3 regions of the Brevibacillus sp. FSL K6-2834 genome follow, and region 3 is predicted to be linked to each of the others. Evidence: riboswitches for the same ligand, from Rfam matches in the RefSeq annotation. Region 3 holds a riboswitch; each other region holds the start of a gene.
What was found. Region 3 has a riboswitch for glycine ahead of NST96_RS09085 (sodium:alanine symporter family protein). Riboswitches for the same ligand answer to the same signal wherever they lie in the genome.
Positions count from the first base shown of each region.

Region 1: another riboswitch for glycine. It lies ahead of gcvT (glycine cleavage system aminomethyltransferase GcvT); the one in region 3 lies ahead of NST96_RS09085 (sodium:alanine symporter family protein).
Region 2: another riboswitch for glycine. It lies ahead of glyA (serine hydroxymethyltransferase); the one in region 3 lies ahead of NST96_RS09085 (sodium:alanine symporter family protein).

Region 1 covers NZ_CP151945.1:2,342,862-2,347,770, forward strand. The annotation lists gene NST96_RS11575 (SNF2-related protein) at 1-1,518, opposite strand, end outside; glycine riboswitch at 1,741-1,834, shown strand; gene gcvT (glycine cleavage system aminomethyltransferase GcvT) at 2,026-3,129, shown strand; gene gcvPA (aminomethyl-transferring glycine dehydrogenase subunit GcvPA) at 3,172-4,521, shown strand; gene gcvPB (aminomethyl-transferring glycine dehydrogenase subunit GcvPB) at 4,514-4,909, shown strand, end outside.
Region 2 covers NZ_CP151945.1:3,970,069-3,974,977, reverse strand. The annotation lists gene NST96_RS19755 (MFS transporter) at 1-82, opposite strand, end outside; gene NST96_RS19750 (hypothetical protein) at 394-624, shown strand; gene NST96_RS19745 (YtrH family sporulation protein) at 785-1,096, shown strand; gene NST96_RS19740 (hypothetical protein) at 1,093-1,572, shown strand; gene NST96_RS19735 (sporulation protein) at 1,697-2,473, shown strand; gene yjcZ (sporulation protein YjcZ) at 2,674-2,772, opposite strand; glycine riboswitch at 2,970-3,075, shown strand; gene glyA (serine hydroxymethyltransferase) at 3,236-4,477, shown strand; gene codY (GTP-sensing pleiotropic transcriptional regulator CodY) at 4,733-4,909, shown strand, end outside.
Region 3 covers NZ_CP151945.1:1,841,398-1,846,306, forward strand. The annotation lists gene NST96_RS09080 (IS1182 family transposase) at 1-232, shown strand, start outside; gene NST96_RS09085 (sodium:alanine symporter family protein) at 275-1,630, opposite strand; glycine riboswitch at 1,921-2,030, opposite strand; gene NST96_RS09090 (electron transfer flavoprotein subunit beta/FixA family protein) at 2,359-3,189, shown strand; gene NST96_RS09095 (electron transfer flavoprotein subunit alpha/FixB family protein) at 3,186-4,217, shown strand; gene NST96_RS09100 (FAD-dependent oxidoreductase) at 4,201-4,909, shown strand, end outside.

The DNA of each region.
Region 1 (4,909 bases), 500 kb from region 3:
CTCGCCGATCACCATTTCAAACAGGTCGATTTTTTCATAGAGGAGCTGGAGGATATGCTCTTCGATGGTGCCTACTGTAGACAAATTGTAGATGTGTACGTCCCGCTGCTGGCCCAAGCGATGGACCCGGCCGATCCGCTGCTCGACCCGCATCGGATTCCAGGGCATGTCATAATTGATGACCTGATTGCAGAACTGCAGGTTGATCCCCTCGCCGCCGGCTTCCGTGGCGATCAATACCTGTGCGCGATTTTGAAACAGCTCGGTCATCCAGTCCTTTTTGCTCCGTTTGAATCCTCCGCGAAACGGAACAGAGGTGATGCCGTGATCGTGCAAGTATTTTTGCAAGTAGTTTTGCGTGGCCCGGTACTCGGTAAAGATGATGACCTTGTCGTTGATTTGCTGAATGAGCTCGACTGCCTTGGCAGCTTTGGAATGTGACTCGATTTTCTTGATCATCTCGACGAGCTCCATGATTTCCGCGCGGACAGGGGAGTCTTCTGCTGCCCGTTGATGCATGTTGTAGAGCGTGAGAAAGGCGGCTTCCCGGCTGGAGCAAACCTCGCGCTGCAGCGTGATCAACGCAAGCGAGTTATAGCCGCCCGATCCGGTGTGATACTGTTCTTTGACGAAGCGCGTTACGCCCTGATACAACGCGGCTTCCTCGGGGGAAAGCTCGATCGGAATGGACTGGACGCGTCTGCTGGTGAAATGCACGCCTCCGTCGCTGCGTCTGTTCCGGATCATCACTTTGTCCAGTTCGGTCTTGAGCTGCTCATTGTTTTTTGCCTGCCGCTTGCCTTCCACATAGGTTGTGGAGAAGCTGGACGTGTGTCCGAGATGGCCGGGCTTTAAGAGGTTGATCAGATTGTAGAGCTCATCCATCTCGTTCTGGATCGGAGTAGCGGTCAGCAGCAGGCAGTATTTTTTGCGAATCTCCTTGACGAACTGGTAGTTGCGCGTTTTTTTGTTTTTCAGCTTATGGGCTTCGTCAATGATCAGCATGTCGTAATCGATGTCCAGGACGTGACGGCGGTGGGGATCGCGTTTGGCTGTATCGATCGAGGCAACCACGACGTCGTATTGCCGCCACATATACTCCTTCTTTTGGGCGACAGCGGGTATGCCGAATTTTTGATTCAATTCTTTCGTCCACTGGATTACGAGCGATGCCGGCACGAGGATAAGTATTTTTTTCGCCAGCCCGCGGATCATGTACTCTTTCATGATCAGCCCGGCTTCGATTGTTTTGCCCAGGCCCACCTCGTCAGCGAGAATGGCCCTGCCGCGCATTTCGTTCAAAACGCGCTCCGCCGTCTGCAGCTGATGGGGAAACGGTTGGAGCGTAGGCAGGTATTGCAAGCACTGAAGCTGGTCAAACTCGCGGATAGCCATCGCCTCTTCGGCTTCCAAAGTAAGCTGGAACAGCTCCCATTTGTCCCAGGGGCCGTCCTGCTTCATTCGTTCATTTAGCAAATCCATCCAATCGGTATCGAAGGAAACGGGAACGTTCGGCATATGACTACCTCCGCTTTGGGGTTTTGTCATGAAAATGCTATATCGTAAATCAAAGGTGAACGTTATTCTTTTTGATCAAAAAATTTGTTAGTGATTTTCCGAGTTAATTCGCAATTTGCATATTTTCAAGAATGCGCTCACGTGGTAGGATAAAGAAGGAGTTCATTCAACTAGTATGGAATGTATTTGGAACATTTATGTATCACCCAGTATCCACCGCGAATGAAAGTAGCAGGGAGAGACTGCTTGTAAGGCAGCGCCGAAGGAGCAAGCCGGGTATGGTGAATCTCTCAGGCAAAAGTACCTCTACTGGACGCATCTCTGGAGAGAGCTTCTTCGGGAGCCACCAAAGGGGAAACTTGCAAGCGATGCCAAAGGAACGGCTCGCATCAAGCGAGGCAACTCTCAGGTACCAAGGACAGAGGAGGAGAAATGGGCGCCTTATTTGGCGTATTCATTTCTCTTGTTCTGTCCTTTTTTGCATGAAAAAAACAGGAGGTGCCCGAAATGACGACACTGAAACGCACGCCGCTGTTCCCTGTCTATGAAAAATACGGGGCCAAAACGATTGATTTCGGCGGATGGGATTTGCCCGTGCAATTTTCCAGTATCACGCAGGAGCATGAAGCAGTGCGGACGAAAGCAGGCTTGTTTGACGTCTCTCATATGGGAGAGGTTGAGGTAAAAGGGGAGGGAGCCTATCTCTACCTGCAACGCCTTACAACCAACGATCTTTCCAAGCTGGAAGCAGGGCAAGCGCAATACAGCGTGTTCTGCTATCCGGACGGGGGCACGGTGGACGACCTTCTTGTCTACAAATACGCCGACGATCACTACCTCTTGGTGATTAACGCGGGAAATATCGACAAGGACTACGCATGGATGCAGCAGCATCTGAGCGAGGGTGTACAGATCGAGAATATCTCACCGCAAACAGCACAGCTGGCGATCCAGGGGCCGCTTGCCGAATCGATCCTGCAAAAGCTGACCGACACGAACCTGACGGAAATCGGTGTTTTCCGTTTCAAGCGGAATGTCGTGATCGACGGCATTGCGACTCTCGTTTCGCGCACCGGCTATACCGGAGAAGACGGATTTGAGATCTACCTGGACAGCGACAAAGCGATTCAGCTATGGGACCGCCTCCTCGAGGTCGGCAAGCCGGAAGGGCTGGTACCATGCGGCCTCGGCGCCAGGGACACGCTTCGTTTTGAAGCGAAGCTGCCGCTCTACGGTCAAGAGCTCGGCAAAGACATCTCGCCGATCGAAGCGGGTATCGGCTTTGCAGTAAAGGTAGACAAAGAAGTGCCGTTCATCGGACAGGAAGCCCTCAAGGCGCAAAAGGAAAACGGCGCTCCCCGCAAGCTCGTTGGGATTGAAATGATCGACCGCGGCATCCCGCGTACGCATTACCCTGTTTTTGTCGGGGAAGAGCAGATCGGCGAGGTTACGACGGGCACTCAGTCTCCGACGTTGAAAAAGAATGTGGGACTCGCGCTGATCAAATCCGAGTATGCAGCTGTAGGCACCGAACTGGAAGTAGAAATTCGCGGCAAGCGGCTGAAGGCTGTCGTGGCAGCCACACCGTTCTACAAACGTCCCAAAAAGTAAACCAACCAATCCAAGATCCGATAAACAAGGAGGACAACGTTCGTGAAATACCGTTACCTGCCTCAAACCGATCAGGATAAACGCGAGATGTTGGACACCCTGGGCATTTCCCGGGTGGAAGAGCTGTTCGCGGATATTCCGGAAGAAGTTCGTTTCAAAGGTTCCCTGCAAATTCCCGAGGCTCTGTCCGAACCGGAGCTGGTCAAATATTTTTCCGGTCTTGCTAATAAAAACGCCAACTTCAGTACGCATGCAAACTTCCTGGGAGCGGGTGTGTACCAGCATCATATCCCGAGTGTCGTCAACCACATGCTGCTGCGGGGCGAATTTTTTACCGCATACACCCCGTATCAGCCGGAAATCAGCCAAGGGGAGCTGCAGGCTATTTTTGAGTTTCAGACGATGGTATGCGAAATGACGGGCATGGAAGTGGCCAACTCCTCGATGTACGACGGCGCTACTTCTTTGGCAGAGGCAGCAATGATGGCGGCAGGCCACACGAACAAGAGCAAGGTCGTGGTTTCCCGTTCCGTCCATCCGGAAGCGCGGAGCGTGCTGAAAACATACGCGTACGGCCAAGGCGTAGAGGTCGTGGAAGCAGACCTGAAGGACAATGGAACCGACACGGCAGCACTGGACGCGCTTGTTGACGACCAGACGGCAGCTGTCATCGTTCAATACCCGAACTTTTTCGGTCAAGTAGAAGACCTGTCCTCCATTGAGCCGATTGCACATGGAAAAGGAGCGCTTCTGATCGTTTCCTCCAATCCGCTCTCGCTCGGCGTGTTGGAAGCGCCGGGACGTTTGGGCGCAGACATCGTTGTTGGCGATATGCAGCCATTCGGAATTTTCGCTTCATTCGGTGGACCGCACTGCGGGTATTTGGCCACCACCTCCAAGCTGATGCGCAAAATGCCCGGCCGGATCGTCGGACAGACGAAAGACGAAAACGGCAAGCGCGGATTCGTTTTGACCCTGCAAGCGCGCGAGCAGCACATTCGCCGCGAAAAAGCGACATCCAACATCTGTTCCAACCAGGCTCTCCTGGCTCTCGCGGCCTCTATCGCGATGAGCGCGTACGGAAAGCAGGGCGTACAGGAAATCGCCATGCTCAACCTGCAGAAAGCTCATTACGCCAAGCAAGCATTGGCAGCAAAAGGACTTGAGATCGTAGGCAGCGCACCTACCTTCAATGAATTTGTAGTGAAATTGAATAAACCGGTAGCGGAAGTAAACAAGAAGCTGCTGAAAAAAGGGATTATCGGCGGCTACGACCTTGGAATCGATTATCCCGAGCTTTCCGGCCATATGCTGCTTGCCGTAACGGAACTCCGAACAAAAGCAGAAATCGACGATCTCGCGCAGGAATTGGAGGCGATCACCCGTGCATAACGACAAAGAAAAAGCGTTGATCTTTGAATCGAGCAAGCCTGGTCGCGTAGGGTACAATCTCCCGGCGCTTGATGTGCCGGAGGTAGAGGTAACCGATTTGCTGCCGAAGCACTTGATTCGCGAAACCCCAGCAGAACTGCCGGAAGTATCCGAACTGCAGCTAGTTCGTCACTACACGGAGCTGTCCCGCAGAAATCACGGGATTGACAACGGCTTTTATCCGCTCGGCTCCTGCACCATGAAATACAATCCGAAAATCAATGAAGACGTTGCCCGTTACGCGGGCTTTGCCCAAACCCATCCGTACCAGCCGGAAGAATCTGTGCAAGGCGCGCTGGAACTGATGTATAACCTGCAAAACGAACTGGCGGAGATCACGGGCATGGAT
Region 2 (4,909 bases), 2.1 Mb from region 3:
AGGCCAGGTGCATGAAAAAAACCAGGACGAGCAGCAGTGCAAATATTTTGTTCCGCCATAGCTTTCCTGCCGCAACGGTCATAGAGCCGCCTCCTCTTTCGTTTCGGCAATCTTCCCCTAGTATGCATGTTCCCGTAGCCAGTCTATGCACCCGAAAATAGGCGAGAGCGGAATTGAAGGGATAACAGGCTTTCGTCCAATCCAACGGGTGCCTCTCGACATATACCTATACTGTAAAAAAACTGTGGGCATACATGGTGCAAGGTTGCGTCAACAAGGAGGGACAAACGTGAGAGGCTTTTTTGCAAATCACGAAGGGTTTGAAGTAGTGATTTGGATTCTGGTGATCATCTTTCTCCTCTCCATTTTCTTCGACGAAGGGATCGATTAAAGGTGAGTGCATACCGTCCGATTCGCCGGTTAAACCGCTATTACAAAAGAAATGACGGGTTTCGATCCTGGGTTAAGGCTAATGAACAGTGGTTTCGGGAAAATCCGGAAGTATTCCAGCAGGTTCTGCACAATCCCAATATGGTCAATCTGTTCATGGATCTGATGATGATGAACTCCGCGCAAATTCAAAAGAGACTTCGGCGAATGAGGGGACGAGGGAGAAGAGGCTGAGGGCTGCATACAAAAACGGCGTGTCGCTGGCGGCATGCCGTTTTTGCGTGTGTGAGAGCCGTTTGGCTGGGAGCCATATAGCTAGGGACATATAGCCTTTCATATTTGTCCAGCCTCCGGCGTAGGGATAGACTAACGCTGTCAAGCCGGAGGGATGGAGATGGGGCAGGTCATTTTAACCTTTTTTGTGGCGTACGGCATTGTGGTCGGCGGTTCCCTGTGCGGTGGATTGGGCGCTTTTTTAAATGAAAAGCCGCCGCTCTGGTCCATTCATGATTTGGCTGACCAATTGAAAATATGGGGCCTTGTAGGTGCCTTGGGCGGAACGTTTGACTCCTTTTTGCAGATCGAAAAAATCCTCGCGGGCAATTTTTCGCCTGTGTTCAAACAGCTTGTCATGATCGTTGTCGCCTTCCTCGGGGCACATATGGGGACGATTTCGATTCAATGGCTGGTCCAGGTGCGTTCATGAAAATAATGTTGTGGAAGCGTTACGTAGCTCTCCTGCTCATAGGCGCCATTCTCGGCGGGTCGGGAATGCTGTTTATTTACGGCAGGGAAATGGAGCAGATGATGCTTGTCAAGCGCAGTCTGGAACTGCTGAACGAAAAGCTGATGGAGGAAAATCAGAGCTTGAAGCAGTCGGAAAAAGTGGCCCGGAGAAAACAAGAGGTGGTCATCGATGAGATTCGGGTCACCGTCCTGGATTCAAAGCTGCATGAAACGATTCAACTGCAAATGACAAGGCAGTTGGAAAAAGACTTGGCTTCCCTGAAAGGAAAAAAAGTCGAGCAGGTGGCAGAAGTCCAGGAGATGCTCCATGAAATGCTGCGGAGAAGAGAGTACATCATCGAAGGAACGATGGTCGAGGTGCGCGTCAAAACGGTGGCGATCAGCCGGATTCTCCACTTGTTCGTGACTGCTGAAGTAAAACGCGAGGATATATGAAGATCGGGAAATCTATTTTCGGCAGCGAAACTTTTATTGCGACCCGCCGTATAAAAGGTACAGAAGCTTCTCACTGCATGAAAAAGCAAGGCAATCGATGCGTTGGTAAGGGGAGAATGAGTCCATGTCAATGTTTAAAAAGCTGTTGGCAAGCGTAGGTATCGGGGCTGCCCAAGTAGATGCCCGCCTGGAGAACGATTCGTTGATCCCGGGAGAATGGGTAAGAGGTGAGGTCCACATCACAGGTGGCGATGTTGCACAGGATGTGGACGAAATTTATATGTACGTCGTCACGCATTATGAGCGCGAGGCAAATGATCGCAAGGTAAAGGAAGAATGCACGCTCGGCAAGTACCGTCTTTCTGAACGGTTCGTGCTGAACCCGAAGGAAAAGAAGGTCATTCCGTTTTCCTTCCAGCTTCCGTACGAGACTCCGCTTACGATGGGACGGCAGCCTGTGTACCTGCGTACCGGACTGGACATTAAAAATGCCATCGATCCGGGAGATTCAGACTTCATCGAGGTTCGGCCGCATCCGCTGATGGAAAAAGTGCTGGACGCGATTCAGTCTCTCGGCTTTCAATTATTCAAAGTGGATTGCGAATACAATCGTCATCTCGGGCGCTCTTACCCGTTTGTGCAGGAGTTTGAGTTCCGTCCGACAGGCCCCTACCGCAGCCGACTGGAGGAGCTGGAGGCCGTCTTTTATTTGAAGGAGGGAGAACTGGAGGTTCTTCTGGAAATGGACAAACGAGCTCGCGGTTTTCTGGGAGCCTTTCAGGAAGCCTTCAATCTGGACGAACGCTACGCCCGTTTCCGGCTGACCCAGGCTGATTTGCATCGACCGGTCTCGGCGATTGCCGAAGGGATCGAAGAAATCATCCGTCGGAATATTCACTAGCAAAAGGCCAAGCCACGCTCTGAAAAAACCAATACGCATTTGACAAAAACACGCGGGAGTGTGAACGGCACCCCATTTGTTAGGCACAGCTAACATTTGGAGGTGCAGTTCAATTCCCGCGTTTTTATAACGATATGGGAGCTCGCCCACGGTCTGCCCAATCAATCATCCATGAAGAAGCGAACGGTTTGCAATCTTTGCTAACAATCTTCCGAACATCCGACAATCGAGAGCAGAATAAACAGCACCAGAATAAGACCGATACCGTTAAACCCGCCGCTCTTGAACAGACTACTCATGCAAGCATCCTCCTTTGTTTGAATGGGTTCCCTGCTATCGTATTTACGGGCGGGCCTTTCGGTGTTAGGGCGACTACCCATTTTGGGCGACAGGCCGCAGACTGGATCATTCTCAAGAACAATTGATATTCTATTCGAAATATTATTGACAATGTTGAATCCCTTGACGTATGATTCGAAGTAATTGCATAGAGCGGATGACGATTGTGGGAGAGACCGGACCGAAGCGCCCGGCACCGAAGGAGCAAGTCCCAAAAATCCTTGGGAAAGAATCTCTCAGGTACAAGGTACCACAATTGGACGCACCTCTGGAGAGAGCGAACAGCCACCCAAGGGGAAGACTCCCGTGTCAGGAGTTAAACTCTCAGGTAAAAGGACAGAGGAGAGGTAGATTACGTGCTATCTATCTTTCCCTTGTCCTTTTTTGCGTTCGGGAAAGATGGGAGCCAAGGGAGGAATATCGATGAGCTTGCAGGATCACGACAAGGAAATTTTTGAAGCGATCGAAGCGGAACGCCAGCGCCAGCTCGGGACGCTGGAGTTGATCGCATCGGAAAACTTTGTGAGTCAGGACGTTTTGGACGCCATGGGATCGGTTCTGACCAACAAGTATGCGGAAGGCTATCCCGGAAAGCGGTATTACGGCGGCTGCGAGCACGTGGATGTAGTCGAACGCTTGGCGATCGAGCGAGTATCGAAGCTGTTTGGAGCAGCCTATGCCAATGTCCAGCCTCACTCCGGCGCACAGGCGAACACGGCCGTGTTCTTTTCGCTGCTGCAGCCGGGAGATACCTTCATGGGAATGAATCTGTCGCACGGTGGCCATCTGACGCATGGAAGTCCGGTCAGCCTCTCGGGAAAGTGGTTTAATGTCGTGGCATACGGGGTCCGCGAAGAGGATCACCTGATCGATTATGACGAAGTGGAAGCGATTGCCCGCCGGGAAAAGCCGAAGATCATCATCGCAGGCGGCAGCGCCTATTCGCGGACGCTTGATTTCGCCCGCTTTCGCGAGATCGCCGAGCAGGCAGGAGCAAAGCTGATGGTAGACATGGCTCATATCGCCGGCTTGGTGGCGGCGGGCGTGCATCCTTCGCCCGTTCCCCATGCTGACGTCGTGACAAGTACCACGCATAAGACGCTGAGAGGACCGCGCGGCGGCATTGTGTTAACGAATGACGAGGAGATCGCAAAGGGCGTAAACAAAGCGATATTCCCAGGTATTCAGGGCGGGCCGCTGATGCATATCATAGCGGCAAAGGCAGTCTCTTTTAAAGAAGCGCTGCAGCCCGAGTTCAAGAGCTACGCGGAGCAAGTGGTGAAAAACGCAAAGGCTCTCGCCGAGACCTTGCTCGAAGAAGGAGCGAGACTGGTTTCGGGGGGCACGGACAATCACCTGCTGCTTCTCGACGTTCGCGTCTTCGGACTGACAGGAAAGGAAGCGGAGCGGCTGTTGGAAGAAGCGGGCATCACTGTCAACAAAAACACGATTCCGTTTGATCCGGAAAGCCCGTTTGTCACCAGCGGGATTCGCATCGGCACTGCCGCTGCCACCACAAGGGGCATGAAAGAAGCGGAAATGAAGACCATCGGACGATCGATTGCTGCTGTTCTGAAAGGAAAAGGAGATCCGTCCGTTCGAGATACGATCAGTCAGTTATGTGCTGCCTATCCGCTTTACAGTCGCGCTTCAGTTTTGCGCTGACGGAGGCTGGCGATGATTTACAAATTGAGCAACCCGGCGGAAGTAAGCGAATTGCTTTCTGCAGAACAGTACATGGCGTTTGTTTCAGAAGAGTAGGAAGCGGCTCCTGCGGGAATGGTGGAACGGACAGGTCCTTTATGGCATAAACCATAAGGGGCCTGTTCTTTTATTGTCTATTTTTTGATTTGCATGTATAAGCCGGGATTTTTCTGACAATACTGCGACTATACATAACCGCAAGGAGGAAAAAATGGAATGAATTTACTGGAGAAAACTAGAAGGATTAACGTCATGCTGCAAAAGACGATGGGAGGAAGCGGGGTAGGGTATCATGATCTGGCTCGGCTGCTGGCTGATGTGATTGGCGCGAACGTCTACATCGTGACGGCAGACGGGACGATTCTCGGAAACGGGGTTCGGGAGGATTTTGGC
Region 3 (4,909 bases):
TGATATGAAGGAAAAGCATGGCATGCGTTGGACGACCTTACGAGGACTGGAGAAGGTCACGATGCAGGCGATGCTTGTTTTCGCTGCCATGAACTTGAAAAAAATGGCGACCTGGCTATGGAAATCAGGTCGCCAAAAGGTGAACGATCAAAACACCTTCGGTATTTTCATCAAATTATTAAACAAACTCCCTCTGCTGTTCGTTCAGCGAGGGAGTTTGTCTGCAACCTGACCCCCTCATTATGAGGGGGAAAATTTTGGGGTGAGAGCATATTTACTGTGACAGCTTCGACTCCAGAGGCCCATTCAAAAAGCGCTTCGTCTCGGCAACGACCACACCGGAGAGTCCGATCAGGCCGATCAGGTTGGGCACTGCCATCAAGCCGTTCATGATGTCGGAGAGCGTCCAGACCAGATCGAGCTTCATCGTTGCTCCGACAGCGACCATGACTACCCAGACGAATCGGTAGTATTTGGCAGAGCCTTTGCCGAACAAATATTCAAAGCATTTCTCGCCGTAATACGCCCACCCGAGGATGGTGGAGTAGGCAAACAGGATGATGGCAACGGCCAGCACGTAGCTGCCGGCTTGACCGAAGACGCTTTGGAAGGCGTAGGTAGTCGCTTCCACGCCAGACATACCGGTGGACCAGGCTCCCGTAGTGACCAAAGCAAGCCCTGTGATCGTACAGACGAGAATCGTATCAATAAACGTCCCTGTCATGGAAACGAGCGCCTGCTTGGCCGGTTCGTCTGTTTTTGCCGCCGCGGCTGCGATCGGTGCGCTGCCCAGACCGGCCTCGTTGGAGAAGACACCCCTGGCAACCCCTTTTTGGATCGCCATGGCTACGGTCGCTCCCAAAAAGCCGCCTGCAGCCGAAGTGCCGTTAAACGCTCCGTGTACAATGTCTGCCAATGCCTGCGGTACTTGCCCCGCATGAAAGAGCACGACAATGATTCCGGCAACGATATAGAAAAGGGCCATAAACGGCACCATGACGCCGGTGACCTGTCCGATCTTTTTTACGCCGCCGAGGATGACAAAGGCGGTAAAGGCAGCCAGCACAATCCCCGTTGCGACCGGAGGGATCGAGAAGTTCAACTGTACCGCTTCAGCGACGGAATGGGACTGGACCATGTTTCCGATCCCGAAGGAAGCCATTGTTCCAAACAAGGCGAACAAAACAGCGAGCCATTTTTGCTTCAACCCTTTCTCCAAATAGTACATCGGTCCGCCGGAAAAAGTGCCGTCAGCCTGCCGGATGCGGTACTTGACAGCGAGAATCGCTTCGGCGTATTTCGTCGCCATCCCGAACAGAGCTGTGATCCACATCCAGAACAGAGCACCCGGTCCGCCGACCGCGACAGCCGTGGCCACCCCGGCGATATTTCCCATCCCGATCGTTGCCGCAAGCGCGGTCATCAGCGCCTGAAAGTGGTTGATGTCCCCAGCCGCTGTTTGCTCCTGCTGCTTCCCAAAAGCGAGGCGCAGCGCATACCACAGCTTTCTGAACTGCAGCCCTCGAAGGCGGATCGTCAGCATTACCCCAGTGCCGACGAGCAGTATCAGCGTAGGCAGTCCCCACACAAATCCATTCACCATTTCCAACCATTGCATAAGCATGTCCATCTCGGTTTCCCCCTTGCTGTTTTTGAAGAGAAAAAGAAAAAACATTTCACCCGAAAATGAAATGTTCTCTGGAGACGGTCGCAGGACGTACAAAATTACGTAAATAAGAATACAAAAAACCGGCGGCAAACCGCATTTGTTGATGGGCGCAGAAAAGTTTAGCAACATGTAAAATGTTCAACCTTCTGCAACACATAAAAAACTTCGTCATACGAAGAACGAATATCTTCGAGAGAACTGACAGCAAAGCTTTTTATCGACAAATTACTAACCGTTTTTGTATAAGTCCAAGCGTCCACTCTGTCCTTTTACCTGAGAGATTATTCGCCGCGGCGAATTTGCTCCTTCGGTGCCCAATCCTCTTTTTGAAAAAAGAGGGAGTCTCTCCAGAGGCTCGTCCCCATGCAGTTTTACTAGTTTCCTAGACCTGAGAGTTTCGGGAAGGTTCCCTTGCCCCGTCGGTAGACATCTGTCTTCTCCTGAATGGTTCATCCGAACGATATGTGATTTATAAATCAATTATAAGGAGCGAAGCGAGCTTGTCAATGGATTGAAAAAAATTGATCGATCCCCCGCTTCTGGCAGTTCTTGGTCTATTCGACAGCGCTGAGCAATACGTTATATCAATGATGAACATGCCGCCCGAAGCGTCGTGTCAAAAAGAGACAACCTGTGCAAGAGCTGCCATCGAAACGATGCCCCGCCGGGCTGCAAGGGGGGAGTTTTTCATGCTGCATATCGTCGCCTGTATCAAACAGGTGCCGGACACGAAGATCATCAAGATGAACCCGAAGACAAATACGATGGACCGTTCCAGCGCGCCTGCCATTTTGAATCCGTACGATGCGCATGCCGTGGAGGAAGCTGTCCGCTTGAAAAAAAGGTACGGGGGAACAGTTTCCGTCCTGACCATGGGGCCTCCGCCCGCTGTCAAAGCGATCCGGAAATGCATCGAGATCGGTGCGGATGAGGGGTACATGATTACCGACCGGGCCTTTGCCGGGGCAGATACGCTGGCCACCAGCTATGCGCTGACGAAAGCCCTCGAAAAAATTGCCAAGGAAAAGCCGATCGACCTGATCATCTGCGGAAAGATGACGATCGACGGGGATACGGGCCAGGTAGGACCGGGCATTGCCAGACGGCTCGACATCCCGCCTTTGACCAGCGTGAAAAAGGTGGTCGAGGTAAACAAGCAGCAAGGCTATGCCATCGTCCACCGCAAGCTGGAGGACGGCTATGAAGTGATTCAGTCCGCTTTGCCCTGCCTGTTTTCGGTGGAAAAGGAAATCAACGAGGTACCCTATTCGCCGCTGCCCAACATGCTTCGCGCCGCACGCTACCAGCCCGTAATCTGGGCGGTCAGCGATCTGGAGGACGTCGACAGGACACTGCTGGGTCTCAAAGGCTCCCCGACGATTGTGGCCAAGGTCTGGCCTCCGGAAAAGCCAAAAGGCGGCGAAATGCTGGAGGGATCGGCACAGCAGCAGGTTGAGCGATTGATGGAAATTTTGCAGCAGAAACAAGAGCTCTTTGCAGGGAAGGAGGCACGGGCATGAATCTGGACGAGTACAAAGGCGTGTGGGTATTCCTCGAACACCAGGACGGGAAAATCGTGCCTGTCTCCCTGGAGCTTTTGGGAGCGGGGCGAAAGCTGGCAGACAAGCGGGGAGTACCCCTGGCCGGCATACTGATTGGAGAGGGAGTTCGGCAGTTGGCCGCGACCGCGTTTCACTACGGTGCCGATACGGTCTATCTCTACGATGATCCCGTTTTCCGGGATTACCGGACCGAATCGTACATGCGTGCAGTCATTGCTTGCGTAGAAAAGCACAAGCCGGAAACGATCCTGTACGGTGCGACCTCGACGGGCAAGGACCTCGCCAGCGCGGTTGCCACCGATCTGGAGACAGGGCTGACTGCGGATACGACGATGCTCGATGTGGATGAGGCGACAGGGCTTTTGGAAGCGAGCCGGCCCGCATTCGGCGGCAACATCATGGCCACGATTCTCTGCAAAAAGCACCGGCCGCAAATGGCCACGGTGCGGCCGAAGGTCATGAAAGCGCTCCCGATCGACACCAGCCGCAAAGGAGAGCTCATCGAGGAATCCATCCCGTTGCGGGAGGAAGACATTCGGACCAAGGTGCTGAAGATCGTCCGGGAAACGCAGACAAAAATCCGCCTGGACGAGGCTGACATTATCGTCGCAGGGGGCAAGGGGCTCGGCAGCAAGGAAGGCTTTCAGCTCATCCATCGCCTGGCCGAGGCGATCGGAGGCACTGTAGGGGCGAGCCGGGATGCCGTCGAGGCGGGATGGATCGATCACGCCCACCAGGTAGGCCAAACCGGGGTGACAGTCACGCCCAAGCTGTATGTTGCCATTGGCATTTCCGGAGCGATCCAGCATCTGGTCGGCATGCAGAACTCCGGCCTGATCATTGCCATCAACAAAGACCCGCAGGCGCCCATTTTCCAATCCTGTCATTACGGCATTGCCGGGGATGCATTCGAGATCGTTCCGATGCTGATCGACGCGCTCCAGGTGACGGCTGGCAAGGAGGTACAGTATGGCGGAAAAATTTGATGTCATTGTCGTGGGAGCGGGGCCGGCCGGTACGTCCTGCGCGTATACGCTGGCAAAGGCGGGTGTCAACGTCCTGCTCCTCGAGCGGGGCGAGTATCCGGGCTCCAAAAACGTGATGGGCGGCGTCTTGTACCGCAAAATGATGGAGGATATTATCCCCGGCTTCTACAAGGAAGCGCCAGTCGAACGGCCGATCGTGGAGCAGCGGTTCATGCTGCTCGATGAAAAATCCGCCGTCACCTTTAGCTACAAGGGCCTGGAGTGGGGAGAGGAGCCGTACAACAACTTCACCGTCCTTCGGGCGAAGTTTGACCAGTGGTTTGCAGAAAAGGCGGTTCAGCAGGGAGCCCTGCTCGTCAATGAAACGGTTGTGACTGAGTGTCTGGTTGAAAACGGGAAGGTCATCGGGGTGAGGACAGACCGCCCGGACGGCGATCTGTTTGCCGATGTGGTCGTGCTGGCTGACGGGGTAAACTCCCTTTTGGCCAAATCGCTCGGCTTTCACAAGGAGTTTCGCCCGGACGAGGTGGCGCTGGCGGTCATGGAAGTGCTCAAGCTCGACCGGAAAATCATCGAAGACCGCTTCAGCCTGGAGCAGGACCAGGGCTGCACGTTTGAAATCTTCGGCGACGCGACCAAAGGAATTCTCGGAACAGCCTGGCTCTACACCAACAAGGACAGCCTCAATATCG